DNA from 3 places in the Rhodococcus sp. NS-SX18 genome. Region 1 is predicted to be linked to each of the others. Evidence: riboswitches for the same ligand, from Rfam matches in the RefSeq annotation. Region 1 holds a riboswitch; each other region holds the start of a gene.

What was found. A riboswitch is a leader RNA that binds a small molecule or an ion and turns the genes downstream of it on or off. The one in region 1 is predicted to bind thiamine pyrophosphate.
Region 2: another riboswitch for thiamine pyrophosphate. It lies ahead of AC2IPW_RS08730 (TenA family protein); the one in region 1 lies ahead of AC2IPW_RS20960 (3-oxoacyl-ACP reductase).
Region 3: another riboswitch for thiamine pyrophosphate. It lies ahead of thiO (glycine oxidase ThiO); the one in region 1 lies ahead of AC2IPW_RS20960 (3-oxoacyl-ACP reductase).

What each region holds. Positions count from the first base shown of each region.
Region 1 is NZ_CM170633.1:4,585,632-4,595,737, reverse strand. It holds gene AC2IPW_RS20990 (2-oxo acid dehydrogenase subunit E2) at 1-461, shown strand, start outside; gene lpdA (dihydrolipoyl dehydrogenase) at 472-1,872, shown strand; gene lipA (lipoyl synthase) at 1,947-2,960, shown strand; gene AC2IPW_RS20975 (DUF3263 domain-containing protein) at 2,957-3,229, shown strand; gene AC2IPW_RS20970 (GAF domain-containing protein) at 3,222-4,349, opposite strand; TPP riboswitch at 4,688-4,782, shown strand; gene thiD (bifunctional hydroxymethylpyrimidine kinase/phosphomethylpyrimidine kinase) at 4,773-5,600, shown strand; TPP riboswitch at 5,731-5,823, shown strand; gene AC2IPW_RS20960 (3-oxoacyl-ACP reductase) at 5,878-6,642, shown strand; gene AC2IPW_RS20955 (LLM class flavin-dependent oxidoreductase) at 6,642-7,946, shown strand; gene AC2IPW_RS20950 (FBP domain-containing protein) at 7,990-8,493, opposite strand; gene AC2IPW_RS20945 (TetR family transcriptional regulator) at 8,521-9,222, shown strand; gene AC2IPW_RS20940 (ATP-grasp domain-containing protein) at 9,451-10,106, shown strand, end outside.
Region 2 is NZ_CM170633.1:1,856,538-1,866,643, reverse strand. It holds gene AC2IPW_RS08740 (FadR/GntR family transcriptional regulator) at 1-591, opposite strand, end outside; gene AC2IPW_RS08735 (carboxylesterase/lipase family protein) at 716-2,257, opposite strand; TPP riboswitch at 2,370-2,468, shown strand; gene AC2IPW_RS08730 (TenA family protein) at 2,461-3,180, shown strand; gene AC2IPW_RS08725 (ABC transporter substrate-binding protein) at 3,177-4,205, shown strand; gene AC2IPW_RS08720 (ABC transporter permease) at 4,186-4,980, shown strand; gene AC2IPW_RS08715 (ABC transporter ATP-binding protein) at 4,977-5,813, shown strand; gene AC2IPW_RS08710 (WS/DGAT/MGAT family O-acyltransferase) at 5,819-7,201, opposite strand; gene AC2IPW_RS08705 (alpha/beta hydrolase) at 7,486-8,481, shown strand; gene AC2IPW_RS08700 (T3SS (YopN, CesT) and YbjN peptide-binding chaperone 1) at 8,633-10,015, shown strand.
Region 3 is NZ_CM170633.1:4,113,011-4,123,116, forward strand. It holds gene AC2IPW_RS18900 (ABC transporter ATP-binding protein) at 1-418, opposite strand, end outside; gene AC2IPW_RS18905 (hypothetical protein) at 936-1,235, opposite strand; gene AC2IPW_RS18910 (PHA/PHB synthase family protein) at 1,988-3,730, shown strand; gene AC2IPW_RS18915 (antibiotic biosynthesis monooxygenase) at 3,797-4,426, opposite strand; gene thiG (thiazole synthase) at 4,704-5,498, opposite strand; gene thiS (sulfur carrier protein ThiS) at 5,491-5,706, opposite strand; gene thiO (glycine oxidase ThiO) at 5,712-6,779, opposite strand; TPP riboswitch at 6,768-6,880, opposite strand; gene thiE (thiamine phosphate synthase) at 6,907-7,596, shown strand; gene AC2IPW_RS18940 (NUDIX hydrolase) at 7,604-8,455, opposite strand; gene AC2IPW_RS18945 (hypothetical protein) at 8,584-9,942, shown strand; gene AC2IPW_RS18950 (glutamate ABC transporter substrate-binding protein) at 9,939-10,106, shown strand, end outside.

The sequences.
Region 1 (10,106 bases):
ACGTTCAGTTCGACGAGGCGACACAGTCGGTCCTGCGCTTCGCGAGTGCCGACATCTCGGTGGCTGTCGCACTGCCGTCGGGACTGATCACCCCGATCGTGCGCGGCGCCGACGGCAAGACACTCGCCGAGATCTCCGGGGAGGTGCAGTCGCTGGTGACCAAGGCCAAGACCGGGAAACTGACGGCCGACGAGTTCCAGGGCGGCACTTTCACGGTGTCGAACCTCGGCATGTTCGGTGTGCGGGAATTCGACGCGATCATCAACCCGCCGCAGGGCGCCATCCTCGCGGTCGGTGCCGGACAGGAGCGTCCCGTCGTCGTCGACGGTCAGGTCGTTGCGCGCACGATGCTCACCGTCACGCTCTCGTGCGACCACCGGGTGATCGACGGCGCGCTCGGCGCCACCTTCCTGCGAGAACTCCGGCGTTTCGTCGAGTCCCCCGCGCTGATGCTCGTCTGAGAGGTACACCATGACAGAGAAGTACGACGTCATCGTCGTCGGGAGCGGGCCGGGTGGCTATGTCGCGGCCATCCGTGCCGCGCAGCACGGTCTGCGCACCGCCGTCGTCGAGCGCGACCGGCTCGGGGGGATCTGCCTGAACTGGGGGTGCATCCCTACCAAGGCGTTGCTGCACGGTGCCGATGTCGCCCACACGCTGGCGAACCTTCGGCCGCTCGGGTTCAGTGCCAGCGGTGTGGAATTCGACATGAGCCGGCTCGTCGAGTTCAGCCGGTCGGTGTCGGGGCGACTGTCCGACGGCATCGGCTACCTGATGAGGAAGAACGGCATCGACGTCGTCCGGGGGTCGGCGCGGCTGCTCGACAAGGGCGTCGTCGCAGTGACGGCCGCGGACGAGTCGGTGTCCGAGTACCGGGCCGACCACGTCATCCTGGCCACCGGGGCCCGGCCGCGTTCGGTTCCCGGTGTCGTGCCCGACGGCGACCGGGTCTGGACATACTTCGACGCTCTGGTCCCGCCGGAGTTGCCGAAGTCCTTGCTGGTCATCGGCTCCGGTGCCATCGGTGTCGAATTCGCGAGTCTGTACAACGATCTCGGCACCGATGTCACCCTCGTCGAATTGGCCCCGCAGATCATGCCGATCGAGGATGCCGCCGTCGCGGGCCATGTACGGCGGCAGTTCGAGAAGCGAGGCATCAGGATTCACACCGGCGCCTCGGTGTCCGAACTGACGGCCGGCACGAACGCCGTCACCGTGGCCGTCCGGTCGGCCGACGGAACGATCGACGAGTCGACCGTGGACCGAGTCCTCGTTGCGGCCGGAATCCAGGGCAACGTCGAGGACCTCGGTCTCGAGGAACTCGGTGTCGAGGTCGATCGCGGATTCGTCACCACCGACCAGTGGTGTCGCACCACCGCATTCGGCGTGTACGCGATCGGTGACGTGGCGGGCGCACCCTGCCTCGCCCACAAGGCCAGCCACGAGGCCGTGCTCTGTGTGGACAAGCTCGCCGGTGCGGATCACGTCCGGCCGTTGGACCGCGACTACGTTCCGGGCTGTACCTATGCGAGGCCGCAGGTCGCGAGCCTCGGTCTCACCGAGGAACGAGCGCGTGCGACCGGCCGTCGCCTCCAGATCGGACATTTCGATCTGCAGGCGTCCGGGAAGGCGCTCGCGATCGGTGAAGCCGACGGGTTCGTGAAGACGATCTTCGACGCCGACAGCGGTGAACTCCTCGGTGCCCACATGGTCGGTCCGGATGTCACCGAGCAGCTTCAGGGATTCGGCATCGCTCGATCTCTGGAGGCGACCGCCGACGATCTCGCCGAGGTCGTCTTCGCGCACCCGACGCTGTCGGAGGCGATGCACGAATCGGTTCTGGCCGCGCTGGGCCGTCCGATCAACATGTAGCAAGTCCCGCCGAACCGCGGACCCGCGTGGAACCGCGGTTCGGCGGGAACCCACGCCCAGGAATCGAACGAAACGTGAATCCCATACCTGGAACAACACCCGACGCGCCGGTCCCTTCGGGCCGCAGGTTGCTTCGACTGGAGGTCCGCAATGCGCAAACCCCCGTCGAACGCAAGCCGAACTGGATCAAGACCCGCGTCAAGAACAGTCCCGCGTACGCCGAACTCGAGAGCCTGGTCGAACGCGAAGGACTGCACACGGTGTGTGCGGAAGCCGACTGCCCCAACATCTTCGAATGCTGGGCAGACCGCGAAGCCACGTTCCTGATCGGCGGTCGGCAGTGCACGCGCCGCTGCGACTTCTGTCAGATCGACACCGGCAAACCCGCCGACCTCGACCGGGATGAGCCCCGCCGCGTCGCCGAGTCCGTGCAGGCGATGGGACTTCGGTACGCCACCGTCACCGGGGTTGCCCGCGACGACCTGCCCGACGGCGGCGCATGGCTCTACGCCGAGACCGTCCGACAGATCCACGCCCTCAACCCCGGCACCGGCGTCGAGAATCTCGTTCCCGACTTCAGCGGACGGCCGGACCTGCTGGCCGAGGTGTTCGACTCCCGGCCCGAGGTGCTCGCCCACAACCTCGAGACCGTGCCGCGGCTCTTCAAGCGGATCCGTCCCGCGTTTCGCTACGAACGCTCGCTCGGTGTGCTCGCCGCGGCCCGCGACTTCGGCCTGATCACCAAATCGAACCTGATCCTCGGTATGGGGGAGACCCCACAGGAAGTGCAGCAGGCGATGATCGACCTGCACGATGCCGGCTGCGACATCCTCACCATCACCCAGTATCTGCGTCCCTCGCCGCGACACCACCCGGTCGAGCGGTGGGTCGAGCCGGAAGAATTTGTCGAACACTCGAAAGCCGCCGAGGAGATCGGTTTCGCCGGCGTCCTGGCGGGGCCGCTCGTGCGTTCCTCGTATCGCGCCGGCCGCCTCTACGCCGACGCCATGGCCCACCACGACCGTGAACTCACTTCTCCCCTCAGTCATCTCGCCGAATCGCACCCGCCAGGAGTTCGACCCACATGAGTTCCGCCACCGAAGACGACCGCATCATCGACTTCGCCCGTCGCTGGCTGCCCTACGGCGGCGGAAGTCCCGGAGACCTTCTGGTCGAATTCGGAATGACCCCAGCCGGTTACCTGACCCGGCTGGGGGAGATCCTCGACAGCCCCGCCGCCTTACGACTGCACCCCCGACTACGTGCGGAACTGCGCGACTTCGTCGCTGCGCGCACCTCTGCACCGCGCGCCGCGCCGAACCGGAGCGACCAGGTTCGGAGGCGGAATGTCACCTGATCACACGGACTTCGACACCGTCCGCGAACCGGTACGGCTGGGGCGTCAGCACAGGGCCGAGGCTCTTGCGCAGCCGGGAGACCTCGGCGCGGACGGCAACGATGTGGTCCCGGTCGCCGAACAGGGCCTCACTCAACGACGCGGCATCGATGCCGGCCGACCCGGTACGTGCCAATACCCTCAGAATCTGCGCGTGCCGCGGTGACAGGGCACGCGTCCATTCCGTCTCCCCCCGCACCGTCGCCCGAGGGGCCGCCCCCAGGTCGAGTTCGAGTCGGATGGCCGCCCGTTCCGCGCGGCGGCGCACCAACCATGCGTCACCGAGCGGTTCGGGTACGCAAAGTCCGAGACCGGGCACGAGCAGCGGTCGGTCGGCCTCCGGTGAGGCCAGTCGTTCGGGAACGCCGATGCCGCTGGCTGCCACGACCCATCCGTGACCGTCCACGACGACAGCAGGCCCGCACGTCCTTGCCAGCACCGGCGCCGCATCGGTACGGAGCCTGTCGAGGTGGACGGCATGCTCGCGCCAGAGCATCGACTCGGCCAACCGCACAGCCGTCTGCACGAGGGCCACGGTGGCCGGATGCACCGACATCGCCGACCCGCTGATATCCAGTACGCCGAGGACCTCGCCGGAGCGTGGATCGTGGACCGGTGACCCCGTACACGACCAGCCGTAGTGGGACCGGGCATAGTGTTCGGCCGAAAAAAGCTGTACCGGAGCGTCTTCGACCAGCGACGTGCCGACAGAATTGGTGCCTACCGACGTCTCCGACCAGCGGGCGCCTTCCACGAATCCGAGGACGTCGGCTTCCCTCTGCACGTCACGTGCACCTTCTCGCCACAGCACCACCCCGTCCGAGTCGGCGACGACCACGATGAAGTTCGCGTCGCTCGCCATTTCGGTCAAGGTGCCGCGTAGTTCGGGCAGAACCGACCTCAGGGCGCTTCGTGCACGGCGCGCTTCGAGTTCGGAGACGTCCGCGAGTACCACGTCCTCACACCGGGCCGGACTGACGCCGTCTGCCTGGAGACGCGACCACGACCGGGCGACAACGTCACGCGGAGGCACCGGCGGCGTCCGGCCGGACATCACCGCGTCGTGGACGTCGCTCAACAATCGGGCGCGTCGCGACAAGTCTTCTCCGGAACCGAAAGCGAGCAACCGCTGGCGCGCCGAACTGGCCCTACTCACAGCGTCCAGCCTACCGTCAGGGGGCCAGCCGCACCATGGCCCCTGCCGTCTGCGGCCAACCCAACAGCGAACCCGTCGACGAGTTCGCACATTCGGCGAGACGCGGGTCGACCGGCACACTTCTTGGACAAGAACGTTCCGCACGAACGCTTTCGGTCCTCGGGCCCCCGCTTCTGCCGTGCGGCCCGCCTGGGTGGGCGCAAGCGGTGGACCCGCCACTGCCCAGACCCACCGGGCCGCCGAGCGAGGTCGACGCCTATGATCCTCTCGACACGGGGTGCCCGGTAGGAGGGCTGAGATCACACCCGTCGAACCTGCTCTAGTTCGTACTAGCGAAGGGATGTCCGAATGTCGATGTCTGCTGTTCCACCGCCGCGAGTGCTTTCCATTGCCGGTACGGATCCGACCGGCGGCGCCGGCATCCAGGCGGACCTGAAGAGCATTGCCGCGCATCGAGGCTACGGGATGGCGGTGGTCACGGCGTTGGTCGCCCAGAACACGTGCGGTGTACGCAGTGTCCACCTTCCTCCGGCATCGTTTCTCACCGCTCAACTCGAAGCGGTCAGCGACGATGTCACCGTCGACGCCGTCAAGATCGGCATGCTCGCCGACACCGATCAGGTGCAAGCCGTCGCCGAATGGCTTGCAACGGTCGCGCCCCCCGTGGTGGTGCTCGATCCGGTCATCGTCGCCACCAGCGGCGACCGGTTGCTCAGCCGCGAAGCCGAAAGGGCGCTCGAAGACCTCATTCCCCAGGTCCATCTGATCACGCCGAACGTTCCTGAACTCGCAGTCCTCAGCTCCACGTCTCCGGCCGACTCCTGGGAGGAACTGCTCGGGCAAGCCCACGAGATTGCCGATCGCTATGGGGTGGCGGTGTTGGCCAAGGGCGGACATCTTCCTGGAGACACCGTCTACGACACCGTCATCGGCCCTCTAGCGGGGGAGGACGATGCGGTCGTGGTCGACAGTCCCCGCATACGCACCTCGAACACGCACGGCACCGGTTGCTCGCTGTCGGCAGCCATGGCTACCCTTCGGCCGCAGCGAGAAAGCTGGGATGCCGCGCTCGAGGAAGCCAAACGGTGGCTCACCGCAGGCATCGAAGCAGGCGGGGAGCTGCATGTCGGTTGCGGCCATGGCCCTGTCCACCACTTCGTCGATCTGTGGACGTGATCTGCTGTCGAGGAACAATATTGCCGTGCGCGCCGCCCTCGAGCCGGGTGGCAATCCCGGGCAGGCTCGTGATTTGCCCGAAGTGACAGTGAAGTTCGACGGACAGGCACAACCGGGGTAGTCTTGCGACGGACTCGACACGGGGTGCCGGAAACGGCTGAGAGACAGACCCGTCGAACCTGATCTCGATCATGCGAGCGAAGGGATGCCGAGCCGGCGCGGCCGTGTGGTCCGTCGCTGCGGTGAACCCCTTCCCACCGAAGGGAAACAACACACAATGCTCCTGCAGAACCAGACGGTACTCGTCACCGGCGCCGGGCGCGGTCTCGGTCACCACCTCGCACAGTCGTTCGCCGACGAGGGCGCCGCCGTCGTAGTCAATTACCGCAACAGCAGCGACGCCGCCCACGCCCTTGCCCAGAAGATCGGCTCGGACCGCGCTGTCGCGCTGGCCGCCGACGTGACCGACCCCGCCCAGGTCGACGCCATGCTCACACAGGCCAGGAAGCACTTCGGCCGACCGGTCACCACCGTGGTCAACAACGCGCTGCCCGACTTCTCCTTCAACGGCGACGCGCGCCGCAGGGCCGACCAGATCGGCTACGGCGATTTCGCCGCTCAACTCGACGGTATCGTCGGCGGCGCGATCAACACGGTCCAGGCGGTTCTGCCCGGCATGCGCGAGGCCGGCGGCGGCAGCGTCATCAATATCGGCACCAACCTGTTCCAGAACCCGGTGGTGCCGTATCACGACTACACCGCCGCCAAGGCAGCACTGCTGTCGCTGACCCGCACATTCGCGGCAGACCTGGGGCCTGAAGGCATCCGCGTGAACATGGTCTCCGGTGGGCTGCTGCGCACCACCGACGCATCGGCAGCGACCCCCGAGGAGGTATTCGAACTGATCGCCGCCTCCACGCCCCTGCGGAAGGTCACCACCCCGGAGGACTTCGCTGCCGCCGTCCTGTTCTTCGCTTCCGACTGGTCGCGAGCAGTCACCGGTCAGAACCTCGTGGTCGACGGCGGGCTGGTGATGAACTGATGCTGTCCCGCACCCTCCATCTCAATGCCTTTCTCCATGGTGTCGGCCATCATTCGGCGGCGTGGCGGCATCCGACATCCGCGGCGGAGCGAATCGGGGACATCACCTACTTCGAGGAACTCGCCCGGACAGCCGAGCGTGGCTGCTTCGATGCGGTGTTCTTCGCCGACGGACACTGCGTGAATACGAGCTACACGGCCGGGACCACGTGGTTTCTCGAACCCCTGACCGCGCTGTCCGCGATGGCGCGCGCGACGAAACACATCGGGCTGGTCACCACGGTGTCCGCGAGCTTCTACACACCGTTCCATGCGGCGCGGATGCTCGCGTCGCTGGACCACATCAGCGGTGGACGGGCCGGGGTGAACATCGTGACCTCGATGTTCGACGCGGAGGCCCGCAATCACGGGCTCGACGCTCTGCCGGACCATGCCGCGCGTTACGGCCGCGCCGAGGAGTTCATCGAGGTGCTGACTGCGCTGTGGGACTCGTGGGACGAGGCCGGCATCGCCGTCGATCGCGCCGCCGGTCGATACCTCGACGCCGACGCCATCCGTCGGATCGAGCACCGCGGTCAGCACTTCCGCGTCGACGGTCCGCTCACCGTCCCGCGCTGTCCACAGGGGCGTCCGGTGCTGTTCCAGGCAGGAGCGTCGGAGACCGGACGCAGCCTCGCAGCGCGGCACGCCGAAGCGGTGTACTCGGTTTCGTGGGATTCGGCTATGGCGCTCGACTTCGCCACCGATCTACGTGGCCGCGCTGCCGCCGCCGGACGAGATCCCGCGTCGATCGCGATACTTCCGGGCCTCGTCCCCTATGTCGGTCGCACCGAGGACGAGGCCCGGGCGAAGAAGGCGACGTTGGACGCGTTGATCGACATCGACGCCGCGCTCGCCCAGCTCGGCGTCTTCACCGGTCAGGACTACACGGGCCACGATCTCGACGCGCCGGTTGCCGACCTGCCGCCCATCGACCAGTTCTCCGGCCCCCAGGGTCGCTACGCAACGGTGCAACGGATCATCGGATCGCACCGGCCCACACTGCGTGGACTGCTCGGCTACCTCGCGGCCGGAGGAGGGCACGCGACGATGATCGGCACGCCCGAGGCGATCGCGGATCGGATCGAGGAGTGGTTCGTCGCCGGCGCCTGCGACGGATTCAACCTGATGTGTCCGGCGTATCCGGATTCGCTGGACGACTTCGTCGACCTGGTAGTCCCGGAACTGCAGCGCCGCGGCCTGTTTCGCACCGCATACCCCGGGACCACATTGCGCGACACGCTGGGACTGTGGTCCTTCGCGTGAAGACGCCCGGGTGACGGCGCCGCCCGGGTAGTGCACAGCGTGGTCACGGATCCTGCTCGTCCAACACCCGCCCGACGAATCCGCCGAGTCGAGTCTCGAGTTGCCGGATCCGAGTCTCGGTGGGCAGTGCTCGATCGGGCTGATTGCCGGGCAGAGGCGCCAGCTCCCGCACATACAGTGAGCATGCGAAGTTACTGCACATGTAGGTTCCGATGCTGTTTCCGGCCTTGCCGCCGGCGCCGGCCTTGCGCGCCGTGAACAGCGACGTCCCACCGGCGCGGTGAACGGCGTGACAGAGGGTGCACATCGTGCTGCGCGACCGGGACCCGTCGGTGTCGGCCTGGCGCAACTCGATGCCGACCGTGTGCTCGGCGCGCTGGGCAATCAGATATGCGCGGAGCGGAGCTCGAGGGTCCGTCCAGCCGAAGAAGTCGAGTTCCGCCCAGCGCACCGCGTCGAAGTCGGGTGGGAACGTCACCGTCCTGATCCTGCTGCGCGAGCTGTTGACGAACGACCCGAGGATCTCGTCGCGGGACAGTGCCTGCATCACCATTCTTCCTTCCACGTTTGATTCATGAAACGTGTGGAGTATAAACTCGCCGGCATGGGTCGCCACAAGGATGTCGAGCGTCGGCGCGCACTCCTCGAGGGCTGTTGCGCCTACGCCGAGGAGCGCGGGCTGTTCGGTCTCACTCTGCGTCCGCTGGCCGAGCGGCTCGAAACGTCGACCAGAAATCTCCTCCACCACTTCGGTAGTCGTGAGAACCTGATCGCCGAGATCGTCGACCGCACTCTGGTGACCCATCTGGCCGCGTCGCGGGAGCTGCTCCTGCGGATCCGCGATCTCTCGGTGGACGAGTCGTCGCCGTCGGTGACCGCCGCCCACGTGACCTCCGTGATCTCGCAGGGGCTCGAGATGGCCTGGGTAGACGCGCACACGCCGGGTGGGCGCCGGCGAACCGCCATGTTCTTCGAGATCTATACCGCAGCGACGCGGGATCCCGAGCTGCAGCAGATATTCCTCGTCCCCGTGGTAACCGAATGGCTCGACCCCATGGCCGCGGCGATCGAGGCCGCGGGCGCGTCACCGGGCGCGGCACGGTCCGTCGCCTCACGCATCCTCGCGGCCCATCGGGGTCTCCTCCTCGAGGATCTCGCGCTCGGCTGCAACGTCGCCACCGATGCCGCGCATCGTGACGCCGTCCTGGCGGTCCGTACCGAGATCTCCCGTGCGACTTCCCCTGGCGAGCACGAGGTGCATGACGCGGCGAGGTGAGCGACCCGCCGGCCGTTCGTCATGCTTCCGATTCCCCGCTGTTCCGGGCTTTCCCGGTGCCGCTGGCCTGCGTGGTATCGAGCCCCGGCTCGATCAGCGGACCTCCGTGGGCGACCCTTCTCACCGACCGCGTAATCCTCCGGCACCGACCGGTCTTGCTAATGATAACGATTGTCAGTAGCTTCTGTGTCGCTGGGTACTGCGGAGGATGCGAGCGGAAGGCCACGTGTGGCACACCTACTGCTGGTGGAGAGTTGGGTCGGAGCAATGGGAACGTTGCTGCCGAGAGCGATTGCCGACCTGGGAGTCGAGTTCACCTTTCTGACCCGACGACCGGAGCACTACCCGGACACCCTGCCGGACGGTTCCCCGCATCCGCTGCGTCTCGGTCGTGCGGTGGTCACTGCCGAGACCAACGATCCGGCTGCCGCACTCGAGGCGGCGCGGCGGATCGATGTCGAGGCAAGGATCGACGGCGTCCTCACCAGCTGCGACTACTACCTGCCGACCGCCGCGCGAATTGCCGCCGCACTCGGACTTCCCGGTCCGGCGCCCGACGCGATCGAGACGGCCTGCGACAAGGCGCGCACCCGGACGGTGTTGGATTGCGTCGGCGTCCCGGGGCCCCGGCACACCACCGTGTCGGTCGACGACCCGATCCGGCTCCGTACCGCGGCCGAGTCGGTGGGCTTCCCCTTGGTGGTCAAGCCCATCGATCTGTGTGCGGGAATGTTCGTGCGACGCGCGGACAGTTGGCTGGATGTCGAGTCGGCGGTGGACGCACTGCGGGGATTCGAGGTCAATGCGCGTGGGCAGCGGCGGAGTCCGGTGGTGTTGCTCGAGGAGTTCCTCAACGGTCCGGAATTCAGTGTGGAGAGCTGGAT
Region 2 (10,106 bases), 2.7 Mb from region 1:
GAGGTCGGCGCGTCCGACCTCGGCGATCAGCACCCCGGCCATCGCGGTCATGGCCGGCTCGTACGCGTTGCGCAGGCTGTTGAAGATCAGCCGGAACGCGAGGGAGTCGGCGGCATCGACGACGTGTTCCCAGAATCCGAGGGCGGCGACCTGCAATGCGACGGGGTCGTCTCCCGCGGCGAGACGTGCCACGGACTCGCGCAGTCGGAGTTCCGTCTCTTCGGTCGCGCGGGCGGCCGCGAGCCGGGCGACCTGGCGGCCGATGAGTTGCCGGGCTTCGAGGACGCTGCGGACGACGTCCCAGTCGGGTCGCCCGTCGCGCACGAGCAGTCGCGGGAGCAGTTCCGGCCCGGCCTGGGTGCGGAAGTCGCGCACCGACGTCGCCTCCCCTTGACGCACCTCCACCAGGCCGGCGTGCGCGAGCCGGGAAATAGCTTCGCGGACAGCGGGTCTCGACACCCCGAAGGCCTCGGCGAGGTGGCGTTCACTCGGCAGCGACGCCCCGGCGGCGAGATCGCCGCCGAGCACGCGGGCGGCGATCTGGTCGTACACCTCGCCGGAGGCGGACTTGCGGGCGATCGGCTCGAACATCACGACCCGACCGTAGGCCACCGTTTGGACAGAGGTCAAGTGGTAAGACCAGTTCCCTTTGCGGCCGAATGTCACATCGCGTCGGTCAGACCGACGGAATGTCACATTCGGCCACCCGGAGTGGTCAGCTGAAGCCCATCACCTGGTCGCCCCACACCTCACGCAGCACCTTGTCGGGGTCCGGGACGAGGGAGTCGGTGTTGTCGATCAGCAGGGTCATGCGCTTGTCGGTGTCGTACGGCGCCCAGTGCCGGGATCCGTCCAGGGCGGCCGGCACCCCGTGGTGCGCGAAGGCGAGCCAGCGACGCTGGATCCGGCCCGAGATCGTCGTCGCAGCCTTGCGGCCACCGAGCCAGAACGTGGGGTCACGATCGAGCGTCCCGAAATTGCCGAAGACGTACGGCAGTTCGGTGGCGTGACCGGCACCGATCCGCGCCGCCTTGAGCATCGGGGTCGCATGGTCGAACCGGTACACCCACGTCGGCGAGTGGGCGCTGTGCGCGTCGGCGATCCACACCACCGGCATCCTGAACCCGGCGTCGCGCGAAAGAGCCATCGCCCCCGACGTTTTCGTGACGTCCGGATACGCGGAGATGATCTCCGCGATGCGGTCCGGCGGCAGTTCCGGGTGATCCTCGGCGAGCGCGTCGAGCATCGCCTGCACGGAGGCGTCGCTCACCGGCATCAACGGGGACTTCATGAAGCGGAAGATCGACGGCTCGTCCTTGTTGGAGCCGATGATCAGGGGGATCCGGTGCGCGAGCCCCTTCTGGAACGCCGCCACCGGGTACTTCGGCACCAGGTCGCGGTCGACCACGGGCGCCATCGCGAGCGTGCCGGGGAACTTCGTGGGAATCTCCCCGACGAGCACGTCACCCGCGTCGGTCAGCGTCTCGTGCGGCATGTCCCGCAGCGCCCACACCCGCGCCGGGGTGAGGTCGAGGATCTCGAGGAACCGCTCGGCGACCCGGGCGGCCCGCTCGGACCCGTACGCCGACGTCGCCGGCGGACTCTGCGCGATGGCCCGGTGAAACAACCCCTCCGCGCGGGGCACGGTCATCAGGGTGGTCAGCGACCCACCGCCCGACGACTCGCCGAACACGGTGACCCGGTCGGGGTCGCCCCCGAACGCGGAGATGCAGTCGCGTACCCACTCGAGGGCGGCGATCTGATCCCGCAGTCCCACATTGGATTCGAAGGTGGTCCCGGCGGTGGAGAACGACGAGAAGTCGAGGAAGCCGAGCGCACCGAGCCGGTAGTTGACCGTCACCACGACGACGTCGCCGCGCTCGGCGAGCAACCGTCCGTCGTAGATCCGCTGCCCCGAGTAGCCGAGGACGTAGGCACCGCCGTGGATCCACACCATCACCGGCCGCGGCTCCCCGTCCGGCTCCGGCGCCCAGATGTTCAGCGAGAGGCAGTCCTCACCGATCGTCAGCCCCGGATCGATGGGGATCGGGTTGTTGCGTCCCTGCGGCGCGATGGGCCCGAAGCGCCGCGCGTCGAGCACGTCGGTCCATGGCTCCGGCGGTTCGGGGGCGCGGAACCGGAGGTCACCGGACGTCGGCGCGGCGTACGGGACGCCCTTCCACGTGTAGACGGAGCCGTCGCGGTAGCCGCGTACGTCGCCGTACTTGCAGCCGACGATGAGCGTCTCGGCGTCCACGGTCCCTCCCGAACGAACGGTCTGGGGCCAAGGTACCAACAACAGACAGGTTGCATGCGGACCCCGCCGACCCGGGCGACGGAGGCGGTCTGCGCCGAGTGCTATCGTCGGCTCCGTAGACACGGGGTGCTCCGCATGTGCGCGGGGCTGAGATCACACCCGTCGAACCTGATCAGGTAATGCTGACGAAGGGATGTCCTGGCATGACCATGCCTGCCCGCGCGTCGGTCCCGGCAGGGACCGACCGCTTCACCGATCTGCTGTGGGACCGGACCAAGGTCCTGCGCGAGGCCATCGACGACCTCGAGTTCCTGCGCCGCCTCGGCGACGGAACACTGCCGCTCGACGCGTTCCGCTTCTACATCGAGCAGGACGCCCTGTACCTCGCCGGGTACGCCAAGGCACTCGCCCTCCTCGCGGCGAAGGCCCCGGACCCGGGCACCGCCGCGTTCTGGGCGAACAGCGCGGCCACGGCCGCCACCGAGGAATCCGCCCTGCACCGGGGTCTGCTCACCGGCGGGGTCCTGCCGCCCGCCGAGGACACCCCCGCGCACTCGCCCGCCTGCCTCGGTTACGTCTCCTATCTCACCGCCACCGTCGCCACCGACCCGTATCCGGTGGGCGCCGCCGCGGTACTCCCCTGTTTCTGGATCTACGCCGAGGTCGGCCGCGATCTCGCCGTCCGCGCCGCCGACGTGCTCGCCGCGGATCCCGCCCACCCCTACGCCCAGTGGGTCACCACCTACGACGCGCCCGAGTTCCACGCCGCGGTCGCCGGCGCCCGCGACCTCGTCGACGCCGCGGCGGCGGCCGCCACCGACGCCGAGCGCGACGCCATGACCGAGGCGTTCACCATCGCCACGCGCTACGAGCTGCTGTTCTGGGACACCGCACTCAACATCCAGGAGTGGCCGGCCTCATGACCACGCTCCCCCGGCTGCGCCGCCGGTTCACCGTCCTGGCCGCCGTCACCGCCGCACTGCTGCTCACCGCGTCCTGCGCCGGGAACAGCGACGATTCCGGTGACACCATCCGATTCGCCCTGGACTGGACGCCGAACACCAACCACACCGGCCTGTACGTCGCCCAGCAGGAGGGTCTGTTCGCCGACGCCGGTCTCGACGTCGAGTTCCTGCCCTACAACAACACCACCCCGGACACCCTCGTCGACGCCGGCAACGCCGAGTTCGGAATCTCCACGCAGGCGCAGGCGACGTTCTCCCGGGCGGCTGGCTCGCGCACCGTCTCGGTGCTCGCGCCGCTGCAGCACTGGGCGACCGGCATCGCCGTCAAGGCCGACCGCGCCGACCTGTCCCGGCCCGCGGACCTCGATTCCCGCACCTACGCCGGCTTCGGCGACCCGGGCGACGAGGAGACGCTCGCCCAGGTGATCCGCAACGACGGCGGGCGCGGCGACTTCACCTCCGTCACCCTCGGCACCTCCGCCTACGAGGCCGTGTACTCCGGCACCGCCGACTTCACCGTCTCCTACCTGGCGTGGGAGGGCATCGAGGCCGAGCACCGCGGGCTGCCGATGCGGTACTTCCGCTACACCGACTACGGGTTCCCCGACGCCTACGCGATCGTGATCGACGGCAACGAGGACTGGCTGGCCGAACACCCGGACCAGGCCCGCGCGTTCGTGCAGGCCGTCCAGCGCGGCTACGAGATCGCCGCGCAGGATCCCGACCGCGGCGCGCGCGCCCTGATCGAGGCCAACCCGGGGGCGTTCTCCGACGAGGAACTCGTCTACGAGAGTCAGCGGATGCTGTCGGCCGATTACATGCGCGACGAGAACGGCCGTGTCGGCACCCTCACCCTCGAGCGATGGACCGGGTACTCCCGGTTCCTGTTCGAGAAGGGCCTGCTCGCCGGTCCCGACGGCGCACCGTTGACCACCGAGCCGGACTGGTCGACCTACTTCACCGATGACTACCTCACGCCCTGACCCGACCCGGAACCCCTGGCTGCGGCGCGTCGCACCGGCCGCGGTGACCGTCGTCGCGCTGGCCCTCTGCTGGCAGCTGTACGTGGCGGTCAGCGGCATCCGCCCGCAGGTGCTGCCCTCCCCCGCCCGGGTCCTCGGGCAGGGGTGGGCGCACCGCGCCGACATCGCCGGTCACGCCTGGTCGACGCTGCAGGTCACGCTCGTCGGCTTCGCGGTGTCCCTGGCGGTCGCGTGGGCTCTGGCGATCGTCGTGGACTTCTCGCCGTGGCTGCGCCGCGCCCTGGTGCCGTTGTTCGTGGTGTCGCAGACCCTGCCGATCATCGCGATCGCGCCGCTGATGATCATCTGGTTCGGATTCGGGCTGCTGCCGAAGATCCTGGTGATCGCGCTCGCCACGTTCTTCCCCATGGCGATCGGCCTGATCGAGGGCTTCGCGGCCGCGGACCGGGAGGCGGGGGCGTTGCTGCGCAGCATGGGTGCCTCGCGCCGGCAGGAGTTCCGGTACGTGCGGCTCCCGTCGGCGCTGCCCCGGTTCTTCACGGCGCTGCGCATCGGGATCACCTACGCCGTGGTCGGTGCGGTCTTCGCCGAGTACGTCGGCGCCACGTCGGGACTCGGGATCTACATGAGCACCCAGAAGAACTCGTTCCGGACCGATCTGGTGCTGGCGGCGGTGCTCGTCACCGCGATGCTCTCACTCGCGCTGTATCTGCTCACCTACGCCGCGGAGCGGGTGGTGGCGCCGTGGGCGCTGGCGACGAGGAGCCCCCGGTGAACGCCGTCGCCGTCACCGGCGTGCACAAGGCGTTCGGTGGGCGCACCGTGCTCGACGGCGCCGAGTTCGCGGTGGCCGAGGGCGAGTTCGTCTCGCTCATCGGTCCGAGCGGCTGCGGCAAGTCCACCCTGTTCGGGTTGATCGCCGGCCTCGACGTGCCCGACACCGGCGCCGTCACGGTCGCCGGGCGGCCGGCCGCCCCGGGACGGGCCGCGCTGATGCCGCAGAAGGATCTGTTGTTTCCGTGGCGCAGTGTGCTCGACAACTGCGCGCTCGGCCTCGAGGTCCAGGGCACGCCCCGCGGTGAGGCGCGGGACCGGGCACGGAAGTTGTTCCCCGCCTTCGGTCTCGCCGGTTTCGAGGATGCCGCCCCGCGGCAGCTCTCGGGTGGGATGCGGCAGCGCGCGGCGCTGGCACGGACGGTGCTGCAGGGCCGCGATGTGCTGCTGCTGGACGAACCGTTCGGCGCGCTGGATTCGCTGACCCGCACCGAGATGCAGTTGTGGTTGCAGCAGGTGTGGCAGCGGGACCGCTGGACGGTGCTGATGATCACCCACGACGTGCGGGAGGCGCTGCTGCTGTCGGATCGGGTGCTGGTGCTCACGCCCCGCCCGGCGCGGGTGTGCCACGAGGTGGCGGTGCCGCTGCCGCGCCCTCGGGGCCTGGATACGCTGACGTCACCGGAGTTCGTGGCGCTCGAGGGGGAACTCGTCGACGCCCTGCACAGCACGGGGGCGCGCGGCTCGACACCGCAGGTCCCGCGCGGCTCGACACCGCAGAACCCGCGCAGCTCGACACCGCAGGATCCGCGCAGCTCGTCGCTGCGGGACTGACCCTCTCACGAAATATCGAGTGCAAGTTCGAGTTCCGCGAGGGCGTCCTCGAGATGCCCGAGCAGTCGCTGCAGCGCGGGGACGGTGCGGCGGCACCCGACGACGCCGAAGTCGACGGTGTCCGCGGTGTTGGTCAGCGTGATGTTGAGTGCCTGGCCGCTGAGCACGACCGAGACCGGGTAGATCCCGTCGAGCCGGGATCCGCCGCGGTACACCGGTTCCCGAGGTCCCGGCACGTTGGAGATGATGAGGTTGAACGGTGGCGGCGCCAGGGCGACCGCGCCCGAGATCGGCGCCAGCGCGAGTCCGGCGATGTTGAGCGCCGACCACACCGTCGCCTGCAGCGGTGTCATGCCGCCGAACAGGGTTTTGCCCTCCGCCATCGAGTCGCTGACCGTCGACAGCCGGGCGAGCGGGTCCTCGAGATGGGTGCCGAGGTTGCACAGCGTGACCCCGACGCTGTTGCCGCCCGAGGCCGATTCGGGGGTGTCCTTCGCGCGTAGCGACACCGGGACCATCGCGATCAGCGGGGTCTCGGGCAGCGCCTGCCGTTCGAGGAGGTACGCGCGAATGGCCCCGGCGCACATGGCGACGACGACGTCGTTGCTCGACACGCCGGCCGCGCGCCGCACCCGAGTGATGCGTGCGCGGCTCCAGGACTGCGCCGCGAAACGTCGCGTGCCGTCGATCGGGACGTTGAACATCGACCGCGGGGCCTCGTACGGCAGTGCGACGCGGCGCCCGCCGAGCACGGTCCGCGCGATCCGCAGCGCAACGGGCGCCGCGCCGATCACGTCGCCGGCCACGGAGCGCACCGTACCAATGGTCGACGTCCGCTCTGCGGTCCCGGATCCGTTCCCGGATCGGGGGCGGGGTGGCAGGTGCCACGGCGCCGGGAAGTCGCGCACGCTCGGGTCGGCGGTGTAGGTGCGTTGCAGCAGCCGCAGCCCGGAGACCCCGTCGAGCAGCGCGTGGTGCATCTTCGTGTAGACGGCGAACCGGCCGTCGGCGAGCCCTTCGATCACGTGCGCTTCCCACAGGGGCCGGTGCCGGTCGAGCAGCCCACTGTGCAGGCGGGAGACGAGGGTGAACAGCTCGCGGATCCGCCCCGGTGCCGGCAACGCCGAGTGCCGGACGTGGTACTCGAGATCGATCTCGTCGTCGACGGTCCACCAGGTGTAGCCGAGACTCGACACCGGATCGGCCGGTCGCTTGCGGAACAGCTCGTCGACGTGCGCGTCGGCGACGAGCCGGTTGTAGAGGTCGGTGACGTACCCCGGACCGGCGTCGGGCGGCGGGGTGAACAGTTCCAGCGAACCGAAGTGCATCGGGCGCTCCCGCGACTCGGCGAGCAGGAACATCGAGTCCGTCACCGGCATGTACCCCACGGGGACTGCCCCCTTTCGTCCGCCGTCGCATGCTGGGATGGATCGTACGTCGGCCCCGCGCATGCCGTACCGAATCGGTAACAGAAAGGCCCGCGACCTGCGAAAACCTCGATGTCCGGTCTCCATCGAGTCACGGTGCTTCGCCCCGGCGGATCGTCGTCGTACTGTCGATCAACCGACCCGGACGAACGTTGCGAAAGCCACGGCGGAAGGGCCGCGGAGGACGAGCCGGAGCCGACGACGAGTGCAGCTCCGCCCGAGCGGACGAGGACGAGGAGGCCCCGATGACGAGCACCGCGTCGAACCATCCTTCGTTGTCGTATCCGCCCGTGCCGCGGCCGGTGCTGCGGCGTGAGATCGCCGGGGTGAGCATGCCGTCGCAGGCCCTGACGTTCTCGGTGCGCAGCACCGTCAAGCCGGTCATCGACGCGTGGGCGCGTGCCCCGCACCTGCCCTGGCCGACGGGCGTGGTCGACCGGCTCGCGTTCCCCCTCAAGCCGGTCCCCGGCACGCACCGGCATCCGGTGCGGCTGCCGTCCTGCCGCGCCGAGTTCCTCGCCGCCCCGGGTGCCGACGGCTCCACCGCGATCCTGTACCTGCACGGCGGGGCGTTCCTGGTGTGCGGGCTGGCCACCCACCGGCAGATGGTCTCCCGCATCTCGTCGGCGGCCGGGGCTCCCGTGCTCAGCGTCGCCTACCGCATGCTGCCGGGGCACCCGATCGAGAGCGCGGTCGAGGACGGCATCGAGGGGCTGCGGTGGTTGATGGCGCACGGCTACCCGGCGGAGCGCATCGTGGTGGCCGGCGACTCGGCGGGCGGATTCCTCACCTTCCAGGTGACGCTCGCGGCGCTGCGGCTCGGTCTCGGCCGTCCGGCCGGCAACGTGGCACTCTCGCCGCTGACCGACCTCGACACCCGGGGCAAGCTCGCGCATCCCAATTCGTATCGGTGCGCCCTGTTCCCGCGCCGCGCCGTTCCGGCCCTGGCCGACGTGATCGCCCGCATCGACGCCGCCGCCGGTGGGTCGGGCCCGCGTGCGGTGTCGCCGGTCGACGCCGACCTGACCGCGATGCCCCCCACCCTCATCCAGACCGGTTCGGAGGAGATGACGTACGTCGACGCCGAGCTGATGGCCGAACGTCTCGCGAGCGCGGGCGTGCACTGCGAACTGCAGGTGTGGGAGCGGCAGGTGCACGTGTTCCAGGCCGCGGCGGGCATCGTGCCCGAGGCGGGACGGGCCGTCGCTTCGATCGGGGTATTCGTCCGCAGCCTGGACTGACGGGTCGGCCGGAGCGGGGCGCCGACTACGACCCCCCGAGTGGCCGGACGTCCCGGGCCCCGCAACCGCGCGATGCTGCCCGCGCGGCGCCTGTCGGTCCCCCCGGCTAGTGTCTTCACACGGTCCCGCGACCGCGGAAAGGGGGTGGATCGTGACCGACACCGAGAGCCGATTCGACCGCGACGTCGACCGGTCCTGGAGCGAGTTCCGGGCACGTCTCGCCGACCATGTGGCATCGATGCGCGACGGCGACGGGCTGGTCCTCGAACCGCTCGTCGAGGAGGACACCGGCCCCGCCGGACCGTGCGTGCAGTTCTACGCGTGGGGTGAGGGCCAGGTCCGGTGCGAGGTGCCGTCCAATGCCCACCTCGACCCCGATCGCCGTCTCCGGCCGGGCGACGAGGCGCTGCTCGCCGAGCTGGGCTGGCGCGAACCGTCCCGGGGACCCGAAGACCCGGAGGACGGCGGGTCGCCCGCCTACTGGATGGACCGGCCCGCGGCGTGGGCCGACCAGCTCGCGGCCGTCGCGGTGACGGCGTTGCGTCGGGTGTGGGGGGTGCCGCATCCGCTGTTCCTGCGCACCGAGACGTTCGGCACCGGACGGGCCGACTTCGAACTGCCGCCGCCGGCCGAGGAGATCCCGCCGCAGGCTGCGCTCCCCCTCGCCGTCGAGACGGCGGGCGAGGACCACGTGCGCGAGCTGATCGAGTCGACGCTGCGCGAGCGGATCGGCGACGTCCCGCTGTGGGACGAGGACGGCGACCTGGCGGTGCGGGTCGCGGGCATGCTCGTGTTCGTCGGCGTCGGGCCGCACGAGCGCACCGTCGACGTGTTCGCCCCGATCGTCCACCACATCACCGGACGTACCCGCGCCGCCGAGGTCGTCGCCGACCTGAACCGGCGGTGGCCGCACCTGAAGTTCGTGCTGGTCGAGGACCGGGTCGCGGTGGCGGCGCACCTGCCCGCGTCGCCCTTCGTGCCGGCCCACCTGTTGGCCACACTCGACCTGGTCGCGCAGTTCCTCGAGGGGCTGGACGAGGGGTTCGGCACCAGTCTCGGCGGCGAGCTGCTGCACGAGACCGACCACGACTGTGTGCCGCCGCCCGCGGACGAGCTGCCGCCGTGGACGACCGAGTCCGAGGCGGATCTTCCGTTGACGCTGCTGGCACTGCGCGACCTCCATCTCGACGGAGAGGTAGCGGTCGAGCCCCGCACCGTGGCCCGCATGGCCGACGACGAACCGGACCAGTTGCTGCGTTTCCTGCGGCTGAGCGTGGACGCGCAGGTGTGCTGGCAGGCCGAGGCGATGGGGCGCGCCGCGGCCGGGGACGACGCCGGTACCGCGCGGGCCGAGGCGAAGGCGCTGGAATGGGAAGCGACCTGCCGCTCGCTCACCGCAGCGATGCGGCTGCTCGTGCCCCCGGCCGGCAGCACCGGGAAGCGCCGGCGCCGGCGCCGGTCGTCCCCTCCCGAGCAGACCGAGCTGTTCGAGAACCCGGACGAACCTACGCTGTTCGACGAACTCTCCGACTGAGCACCTCGGGTCGACGTTCTGCGTCAGCGGGACGGGGCGGAGACCGACAGCGCGGCGATCTGCCGATCTACCGCCGGTTCCGTCTCGTAGT
Region 3 (10,106 bases), 470 kb from region 1:
CGGCCAGTCCCAGCCGTTGCGACATGCCGAGCGAGAAGCCGCCCGCGCGCTTGTCGGCCACCTCGGTCAGGCCGACGAGCGCGAGCACCTCCTCGACGCGCGAGTTCGGCAGGCCGTTGGACGCGGCGAGCCAGCGCAGATGGGCCCGCGCCGATCGGTTCGGGTGCACCCAGCGCGCATCGAGCAGCGCACCGACGGTCCGCAGCGGCCGTTTCAGCTGTCGGTAGGGGACGCCGTCGATCAGCGCGGTCCCGGCGGTGGGCCGGTCGAGGCCGAGGATCATCCGCATCGTCGTGGACTTCCCGGCGCCGTTGGGGCCGAGGAATCCGGTGACGATCCCCGGGCGGACCGTGAACGTCACGTCGTCGACGGCGACGGTGGAACCGAAGGTCTTCGTCAGTCCGGTCACTTCGATCATGACCCACAGCCTGCCCGATTCGGCCCGATCGTGCCGCGCCGGGTCGCCCCACAGTCCGGTGCACAGGTCGCCGGCGGAAGCTCGTCGCAGGTGACGGCGAGGCGTCCCGGCCGGTGCTGCGGAGCCGACGAGCGAGAAGGCGCCGAATCGGGCGCAGGGACCGAGGTGACGATCGTCCCCGTTGTCGAGTTCCGCCGAGCCGGTGGACGGCACGGGACCGGAGAGTACCGGCTGTTGCCGCTGCCGGCCGCCGTCACGGCGGATTCCGAGAGCAGCCGGTCGTGGCGGTGAGCGCCGGGACACGGCCGGCGCGGGTGATGTCAGGTCGAGCCCGGCTCGGTCCGGTCGGCGTGGAGTCTGCGGTAGCGGCCGTGTCGACTCCGTTGCACTCCAGTCTGTTTCATGGGATTCGACACGTCCGATGAGGCCGGTCCCGTCGCCTCCTGCCGGGCCGTGACGTCGACGCGCGGTCCGAGACGTGGACGGCGGCGCGGCAGGTGGGGACGGAGCCTGTCGATCAGGCGGTTTCGGCGATGACGAGTGCGGTGACGTAGCCGCCGTACTTGTCATCGAAATTCTTGTCGGCGTAGTCACATTCCACGCGGAAGGTCACTGTGCCGCCCGAGATCGACACGAGATCGGTGTCGACCTCCACGATGTTGATGTGGTGATCATCGGAGTCGTAGTCGAGCTTGAAGCCGTTGAGGGCGACTCCGGCGCGCAGCACGTTCCGCGGAAACGACACCGACTGCTGGATGCTCCTGCGGCCCGTCCCGACCGGAATCGTGACCGACGGAGTGAGAAACGATATTGCCATGGGACCGGTCCTTTCTGATGGTGACCTGACATATCGACTGTGAGCTGCGGGGTGCGCGGCAGCCACGCACCCTGGGGGTGCATCCACACGACCCTCGGGCTGAATTCGCTCGATACCGGCAGCTACGCGGGGATTGGCCGGGCGAGGTATGCGCTGTGCTGCGCTACCGACCTCGCCGTCGAGCTCTGCGAACTGCCGGGGCCGGAACGGAGAGAGATCCGCCGCCCGGATCGCCCATGCCGTCGACGCCGCGCACGCCGTCGCCGTAGCACTCGCCGTGTTCCACCCGAACTGCGATCCGGACAGGACATTTCGTACATGACGTCGCCGCCCCTCTGCCCGGAACCGACCCGGACTCCCGGGCACATCGTCTCCGTACGGCATTGTGATCTCTTCGGCGCAGAACCCCCGACCGGGCCGACCGATATCCACATGGACCTGGGGAAAGGCGCGTTCCTCCCAACTGCCGTACCGCATCGAAGCCTGCGCGTTCCGCCCCCGGATCAGGAGCGTAACGCGGGCCTCCCCCTGCCGTCCGGCAGCCGATCCGCCCTGCAGCGGCGACCGGAGTCGCGATATGTCGCGCCGGGTTCGGTCGTCGCCGGCGGCGTCCGCCGCATCCGGCGGCGTGCCGGTACCGCCGGTACCCCTACATACCGCATGAATGCATTGTCCTTCAACGAAATCCGCTACTGTCGGCCGCCAGAGGCGCGAATCGGTGCGACAATCCAAGTGTCGAAGGGAGGCACGTGATGACCCAGACACGAGCCGTGATCGGGGAGAGCGTCGAGGAGTCGATCGGCGGCGGTGAGGACGTCGCGCCCCCGAGACTCGGGGCGGCCGTCGGCGCCCTGGCCGACGTGTTCGGTCACGGCCGGACGGTGGCCCGGCACGGCGTGTCGTTCGGCAAGGAACTGGCGAAGATCGCCGTCGGCCGCTCCACGGTGGCCCCGGCGAAAGGCGACCGGCGGTTCGCCGACCCGGCCTGGAGCACGCACCCGGCCTACCGCCGGCTCGAGCAGACCTACCTGGCGGCCAGCGGTGCCGTCGACGGCGTCGTCGACGACGTCGGCCGCGGCATCGACCCCCGCCGGGCGGCCGAGGCCAAATTCGCGGCCGACATCCTCACCGCGGCCCTGGCCCCGACGAACTACCTGTGGACCAACCCCGCGGCACTGAAGGAGGCGTTCGACACCGCCGGCCTCAGTCTCGTGCGGGGCACCAGGCACTTCGTCTCCGACCTGCTCGAGAACCGGGGCATGCCGTCGATGGTCGACCGCGGCGCCTTCACCGTCGGCACCGACCTGGCGGTCACCCCGGGCGCGGTGATCTCCCGCGACGAGGTCGCCGAGGTGCTGCAGTACACCCCCACCACCACCACGGTCCGCCGCCGGCCGGTGCTGGTGGTGCCCCCGCCGATCGGCCGGTACTACTTCCTGGACCTGCGACCGGGACGCAGCTTCGTCGAGTACAGCGTCGGCCGGGGCCTGCAGACCTTCATGCTCTCGTGGCGCAACCCCACCGCCGAGCAGGGCGACTGGGACTTCGACACCTACGCGGGCCGGGTCCTGCGGGCGATCGACGAGGTGCGGGAGATCACCGGCAGCGACGACGTGAACCTGATCGGGTTCTGTGCCGGCGGGATCCTCGCCACCACGGCGCTCAACCACCTCACCGCCCGGGGCGACGACCGGGTGCACAGCATGGCGTACGCGGTGACGATGCTCGACTTCGGCGATCCGGCACTGCTCGGCGCGTTCGCCCGGCCCGCCCTGATCCGGTTCGCCAAGGGCCGCTCCCGCCGCAAGGGCCTGATCAGCGCCCGGGACATGGGATCGGCGTTCACCTGGATGCGCCCGAACGACCTGGTGTTCAACTACGTCGTCAACAACTACCTCATGGGACGCACCCCACCGGCGTTCGACATCCTCGCCTGGAACGCCGACGGCACCAATCTGCCCGGCACCCTGCACGGTCAGTTCCTCGACCTGTTCCGGGACAACCTGCTCGTCGAGCGCGGTAAGTTCACCGTGCTGGGCACACCGGTGGACCTGAAGTCGATCACCGTCCCCACCTTCGTCTCGGGCGCGATCGCCGATCACCTGACCGCCTGGCGCAACTGCTACCGCACCACCCAGTTGCTCGGGGGAGACACCGAATTCGTGCTCAGCTTCTCCGGGCACATCGCCAGCCTGGTCAACCCGCCCGGCAACTCGAAGGCGCACTACTGGACCGGCGGCACACCGGGCCCGGACCCGGACGCCTGGCTCGAGCACGCCGAGCGGCAGCAGGGCAGCTGGTGGCAGGCCTGGGCCGACTGGGTGCTCGCCCACGGTGGGGAGGAGACCACTGCGCCGAGCGCACCCGGCAGTACCCGGCACCCCGCGCTCGAGGCGGCCCCCGGCCGGTACGTGCGCGACCTACCCGCAGACCGACCCCCTGGATCCGGAATCCGACCCGGACCGACAGGCAGACCCCTGACCGTCGGCGGCTGACGTCAGCAGGTGGCGACCCGTCGTCGACGGCAAGGTGGAGGACGCGCGGCGCCGGCGCCCTCCGGCTCACGCCATCTCGGGGACGTGCAGGTGGGCGATGGCGAGCTCGAATTCGCAGGTGTCGAGTATCTCCGCGCCCGCTTCGCGAACCACTGCCGCCCGGATGCCGTCGAGGCGTTCCCTGTGGCGTTCGATCGCCTCGGCGCTGTCGAACGTCATCGACGACACCCCGCGGCCGGATGCGCGGTCGATCATCAGGCTGGCGCTGCAGAACCCGTCGAGTTCCTCCACCTTGGGCAGTGCGCCCATCTTCCACAGGTCGACGCCACGGTCCATATGCGCCGGCTCGGTCCTGATCCACGTGACCCGGCACCATGCCCCGCGATCCGAATGGTGGTCGCGATGCATGACGGCGATCTCCCACCGCGACACCTCCGTGGTGCCGTGGAAGATCCTGGCGGCCTCGTCACGTAGTGTGCGCACCGCTCCTTCGCTGGCGCGCATCGATTCCTCGTCGCGCCACGAACTGGTCGCGATGCACCGGCCCGAGCCGCGATCGATCAGCAGGGACATGCCGAGGCAGCCCTCGATGTCTGCCAGCGTGGGCATCACGGTGTCGCGTACGTGCCTGATCCCGGCGTCGATGTACGACGGATGCGCGTGAATTGTGGTCGAGCGTGCGAACACGATCGGCACCCTTCTCCTCAGGGCGGTGCCGACGCGGCGCCGCCGGTCGTTGTCGTTCCCCAGGTTTCACCTTGCTCCCCCGATCCACTGGAGGCAATAGGCACATTCCGCTTCGACCGGTTTCGCCCGAGTTGCACGACCCGGCCACCGCTGCCGTCCCTCGATCGTGGGAAGAGAACCACCCGTGCACGACTGCTCGCCGACGACGACGCGGTGGTGCCGCGACGCGTGCGGCACCACCGGGTCCGGTGAGAAACCGACCGTCACGGCCTCACATCGGGTCGTCTCAGGGCTCGAGCGGGGACGACGCCTGCGCCCAGAACCGCTTCGGGATGCGGCCCGCGTGCCGGGCCCGGAAGCCGGCCTCGACGGCGTGGCGCATCGCGGACGCCATGAGAGCCGGGTCCTTCGCCCGGGTCACCGCGGTCGCCAGCAGCACCGCGTCGCACCCGAGTTCCATCGCGAGCGCGGCGTCCGAGGCCGTGCCGATGCCCGCGTCGAGGATCACCGGCACCCCGGCGGCCTCGACGATCATCTCGATGTGGTGCGGGTTGGCGACCCCGAGGCCCGTGCCGATCGGCGAGCCGAGCGGCATCACGGCGGCGCAGCCGACGTCCTCGAGCCGTCGCGCCAGCACCGGGTCGTCGTTGGTGTAGGGCAGCACCACGAACCCGTCGTCGACGAGTTGCTCGGCGGCCGAGACGAGTTCGATCGCGTCGGGCAGCAGCGTGCGTTCGTCGGCGACGACCTCGAGTTTGACCCAGTCCGTTCCTAGCGCCTCGCGGCCGAGTTGTGCGGTGAGCACCGCCTCGGCGGCGCCGCGGCAGCCGGCGGTGTTGGGCAGCGGCACGATGTCGAGGCGGCGCAGCAGATCGAGCACGCCGGTCCCGGACGCCGCGTCCACCCGGCGCATCGCCACGGTGGTCAGCTCGGTGCCGGAGGCGACGAGGGCCTCCTCGAGCACGGCGAGGTTCGCGGCCCCACCGGTGCCGGTGATCAGCCGCGAGGCGAAGCTGCGTCCGGCGATCGTCAGGGGCGGCAGGTCGTGGCCGGGGTCGGGGCCGAAGTCGCGCTCAGCCACCCTGCACCGCCGTCAGCACCTCGATCTGCCAGCCCTTCCCGACGCGCTCGGACCAGCGTCCCCGGGGGAAGACGGCACCGTCCACGGCGACGGCGACCCCCCTGTCGGGCAGCCCGAGCCCGCTCAGCAACTCGGCCATCGTCGGCGCCTCGGCGAACCAGCGCTCCTCCCCATTGACCGTGACTCCCACCGTCGGCGCACCGTTCATCACACTCACTCCTCGGTAAATCGTTGCGGATCAGCATATTTCGCCACAGCGAGCGGTTCGTCCGCGAGCTCCGCGACCACCGCGTCCGCCGTGACCGGGGTCAGCAGCACGCCGTTGCGACCGTGCCCGGTCGCGGCGATCACCCGCTCGGACAGCCGGCCGATCAGCGGCAGGTTGTCCGGGCTCACGGGTCGCAGTCCCGCACTCGCCTCGTACAGCTCGTACTCGCCGATCGCCGGGAACAGCGTCTCGGCGTCGGCGATGAGATCCCGCACCCCCGCGACGGTGACCTGCGTGTCGTCGGCCTCGTACTGGGTTGCGCCGACGACGAGCCCGTCCGCGCGCGGCACCAGGTACGCGGGCCGGCCGTGCACGCTGCCGCGGACCGTCCGGTGCGGGGCGGGAGCCGCGCCCGGACGGGTCCGCAACCGCAGGATCTCCCCCTTGACCGGCCGCACCGGCAAGCCCGGCCACAGCCGCGCCGAGGCGGCGCCGGCCGCGAGCACCACCCGGTCGGCGTCCAGGTCCGTGACGTCAAGGACCGGCTCGTCGACGAAGGTGACCCCGGCCGCGGCGGCCGCCCGTCGCAGCGCGTCGACGAGAACCCGGTTGTCCACGGCCAGCTCGTCCGGGGCCAGCAGCCCGAGACGGATGCGCGGGCCGAGCGACGGCTCGAGTTCGCGCACCTCGGCGCGGCCGAGCACGCGCATCTCGTGCCCCTGGGCCGACACCCACTCGGCGATCGTGCGCAGGTCGGCGGCGTCGGCCGCGTCCAGCGCGACGGTCAGCGACGCAGTGGAGGTGAACAGGTCGAGGCCGGTCTCCCGCAGCAGCTCGGCGCCGAACGCCGGCCAGCGGGCCAGCGACGCGGCGCCCAGCTCGAGGACGTGTTCCTCACCCGGCCAACCCTCCGACAAGGGCGCCAGCATCCCCCCGGCCACCCAGGACGCCCCCGCTCCCGGGGACGGGTCGTGCACGGTCGCGGTCCAGCCGGCCCGGGCCGCGCGCCAGGCGATCGACAGCCCGATCACGCCTCCGCCGACAACGGATACGGTTCCCAACAGTTCGTCCACCTCACTCCCTGCGCCGGCATGATCCGGTTCAGGTGCTGACGGTCGGGGCCGGCAGGCCCCCTCTCAGCCCCGCGATCCCCGGGACTCCCGTGTCGATTCGTTCAGAGCAGAGACTACCGTCTCCGCCGTGACTACCTACCGCGGCAACCATCCCGCCCCCCGGGAACGCCTCGCGCAGGCCCGGCTCTACCTGTGCACCGACGCCCGTCGCGACACCGGCGACCTGGCTCGATTCGTCGAGGAGGCCCTTGCGGGCGGTGTCGACATCGTCCAGCTCCGCGACAAGGGCTCGGCAGGCGAGAAGAAGTTCGGCCCGCTCGAGGCGCGCGAGGAACTCGAAGCACTCGAGGTGCTCGCCGCCGCCTGCCACCGGCACGGCGCCCTGCTGGCCGTCAACGACCGCGCCGACATCGCCCTGGCCGCCGGCGCCGACATCCTGCACCTCGGGCAGGGCGACCTGCCGGTGCGGTACGCCCGGCAGGTCCTCGGCGACGACGTGGTGATCGGCCGCTCGACCGCCAGCCGGGCCCAGGCCAGCCTCGCCGACATCGAGGACGGTGTCGACTATTTCGCCAACGGACCGGTGTGGGAGACCCCCACCAAGCCGGGTCGCACCGCAGCGGGACTCGAGGTGCTGCGGGAGGTGGCCCGGTCGCAGCCGCGGCGGCCGTGGTTCGCCATCGGTGGTATCGATGCCGAGCGGTTGCCCGAGGTGCTCGACGCCGGTGCCACCCGCATCGCGGTGGTCCGCGCCATCACCGCGGCACCGAATCCGCGGGCCGCGGCGGCGGCCCTGAAGGCCGCGCTGCCCGGCTGAGAGGCCGTCACAGCCAGTCGAGCACCGTCGACGGCGCCAGGGTCGGCACGTCCCCGGGCAGCCGGGCACGCAGTCCCCGGTCGGCCGTCACCACTACGGTGAGCACCTGGTCCAGGACCGCCGACGTGCCCTTCGCCAGGACGGCCAGCTCGTCGTCTCCGCTGCCGGCCGCGGAGTGCACCGGGGTGCGGTCGTCGTCGATCACCGCTGCGCGGGCCTGCCCCTCGAGGACCGCCTCGATGCGGCTCACCCAGCCGAAGGACCCGCCGGGCAGCTCGACGGTGCGGGGCACCGACTCCGCCAGCTCCGCGAGCAGTCGTGCGGTGGCACCCGGCCGATCGCGCCACCAGCCGTTCGGCCGCGAGCCGAGGACGTTGGCCGTGTCGAGCAGCATCCGCACCGCCCGGGTTCGCAGGTCCGGCCAGGCCGCCGCGAACCCGGAGTGCAGGGGCATGGTCTCGACATCCGCCTCCGGCACCCAGCGCAGTTCGGTGCTCTCCCCGTTGAGGGTCGTCGCCATCGGGCTCGGGGTGTCCGCGACGACCGTGGTGTACGTCCATCCTCCGGTCACGCCGGAGGTGACCCGCTCGGTGCGCACGTTCACGGCAGCCGCGTCGATCCCGGTCTCCTCCTCTGCTTCCCGTACAGCCGCGGCGACGGGACTCTCGTCGCTGTCGCGGGCGCCGCCGGGCAGGGCCCACGTGCCGCCCTGGTGGCTCCACGCCGCGCGGTGCTGGAGCAATACGGCCGGCGTGCCGTCGGGCAGCGGTGCACGCAGCAGCAGCCCGGCCGCGCCGAACCTGCCCCACCGGCGACCACCGTCGGGTCCGACGGCCCAGCCGTCCCCGTCACCTCGCATCGCGTCCGCCTCCCTGCCGCCCGGCCGCCGACCGCGAGCCGGGCGTCCACCGTCCTCGGACGGCAACAACATCCCATTACTGCTTATATGCTCGCCACACACAGTGCCACATCGGAAGGGGTGCTCTCGTGGACGTGCGCGTGACCCCCACGCTCGGCGCGGTCGGGGGTCGCCTCGAGCGCGGCGACGTGTCCGGTCCCGTCGTCGACCACGACCGCCGCGCCGACGACTGGCGCACCCTGCTCCGATCCACCCCCGCCGCATTCCTCACCCTCGGCGCGCTGCTGTCGATCCTCCTCATCGTCTCCGGCATCGTCGCAGGTCAGACCGTGACGAGCCGGCAGGCCACGCACAGTCGGCTGCTCACGTCCGTCGAACCCCTCGCCGACGCAGCCCAGAGTCTCTACAGCGCGCTGTCCGTCGCGGACGCGGCCGCCGCCACGGGTTTCATCGCGGGCGGTATCGAGCCCGAGGAGGTGCGGGAACGCTACACCCAGGCCGTCGGCGAGGCGTCCACCCAGCTCGTCGCCGCGGCCGGCGGAATCGCCGCCGACGACAGGGTGAGTGCCCGGTTGCTGGCGGACATCGCCGGCCGGCTCACCGTCTACACCGGCCTGGTGGAGACGGCCCGTGCGAACAATCGCGTCGGAAACCCCGTAGGCGCCGCCTACCTCGGCGAGGCCTCGTACCTGATGCAGTCCGAACTGCTGCCGATGGCGCAGGAACTGTACGAACGCAGCTCGTCCGCCGTCACGTCCACCCAGCGGGCGGCGGTGCAACCGCCGTGGACGTCGATCGGGATGCTGCTGATGACGGTCGTCGCGCTGACCGGCGTGCACGTGATCGTCTCGCGGATCAGCCGCCGCACCCTCAACCTCGGACTGCTCACGGCCATCGCCTCGACGGGGATCCTGCTGTGCTGGCTCCTCGTCGCGGGACTGATCTCGTCGAGCGCCACCCGGAACGCCGTCGAGCGCGGCGGCGAACCGCTCGGGGTCTTCACCGACAGTCGGATCCTCGCCCAGCAGGCCCGGACCGCCGAGACGCTGCAGCTGGTCCGGCGGGACGTCACCGGCGAATACGACGCGATGTTCGACGGCAGCATGGACCGTCTCGAGGAGTTGCTCACCGGCTCCGCGGCCACCGACGTGGAGTCCCAGGCCGAACCGGCCGGCCGCGCCGCCGAAGCGCGCACGGCGTGGCTGGCATCGCACGACCGCGTGCAGGCGGCACTCGACCGGGGCGACTACCCGGCTGCCGCGATCCTCGCCACCGGTCCCGGGCCCGACGAGGCGGCGGCCCAGTTCCACGCCGTCGACCGCGCCCTCGAACAGGGCATCGACCTCGCGCGCGCCGAACTGCGTGGCAACGAGGTCCGCGCCGCGGACACGCTGTCCGCGCTCGCACCGGCCGCGTGGGTGCTCACCGTGCTTGCGTGGCTCGGCGTCGTGGGAGGACTGGCGCCACGAATCCGGGAGTACCTGTGAACATCCGCAACACCCTGCTCGCCGTCGCCGTCGCCGCGGCCGTCCTCACCGGTGGGTGCGCGACGTCGCAACCGGAGATCGTCGCCGGTCCCGACGTGTCCTACACCGAACCGCCGTTGCCGGAGCGCGCCGCACTCGCGCCCACCGACGTGCCGATCCCCCCG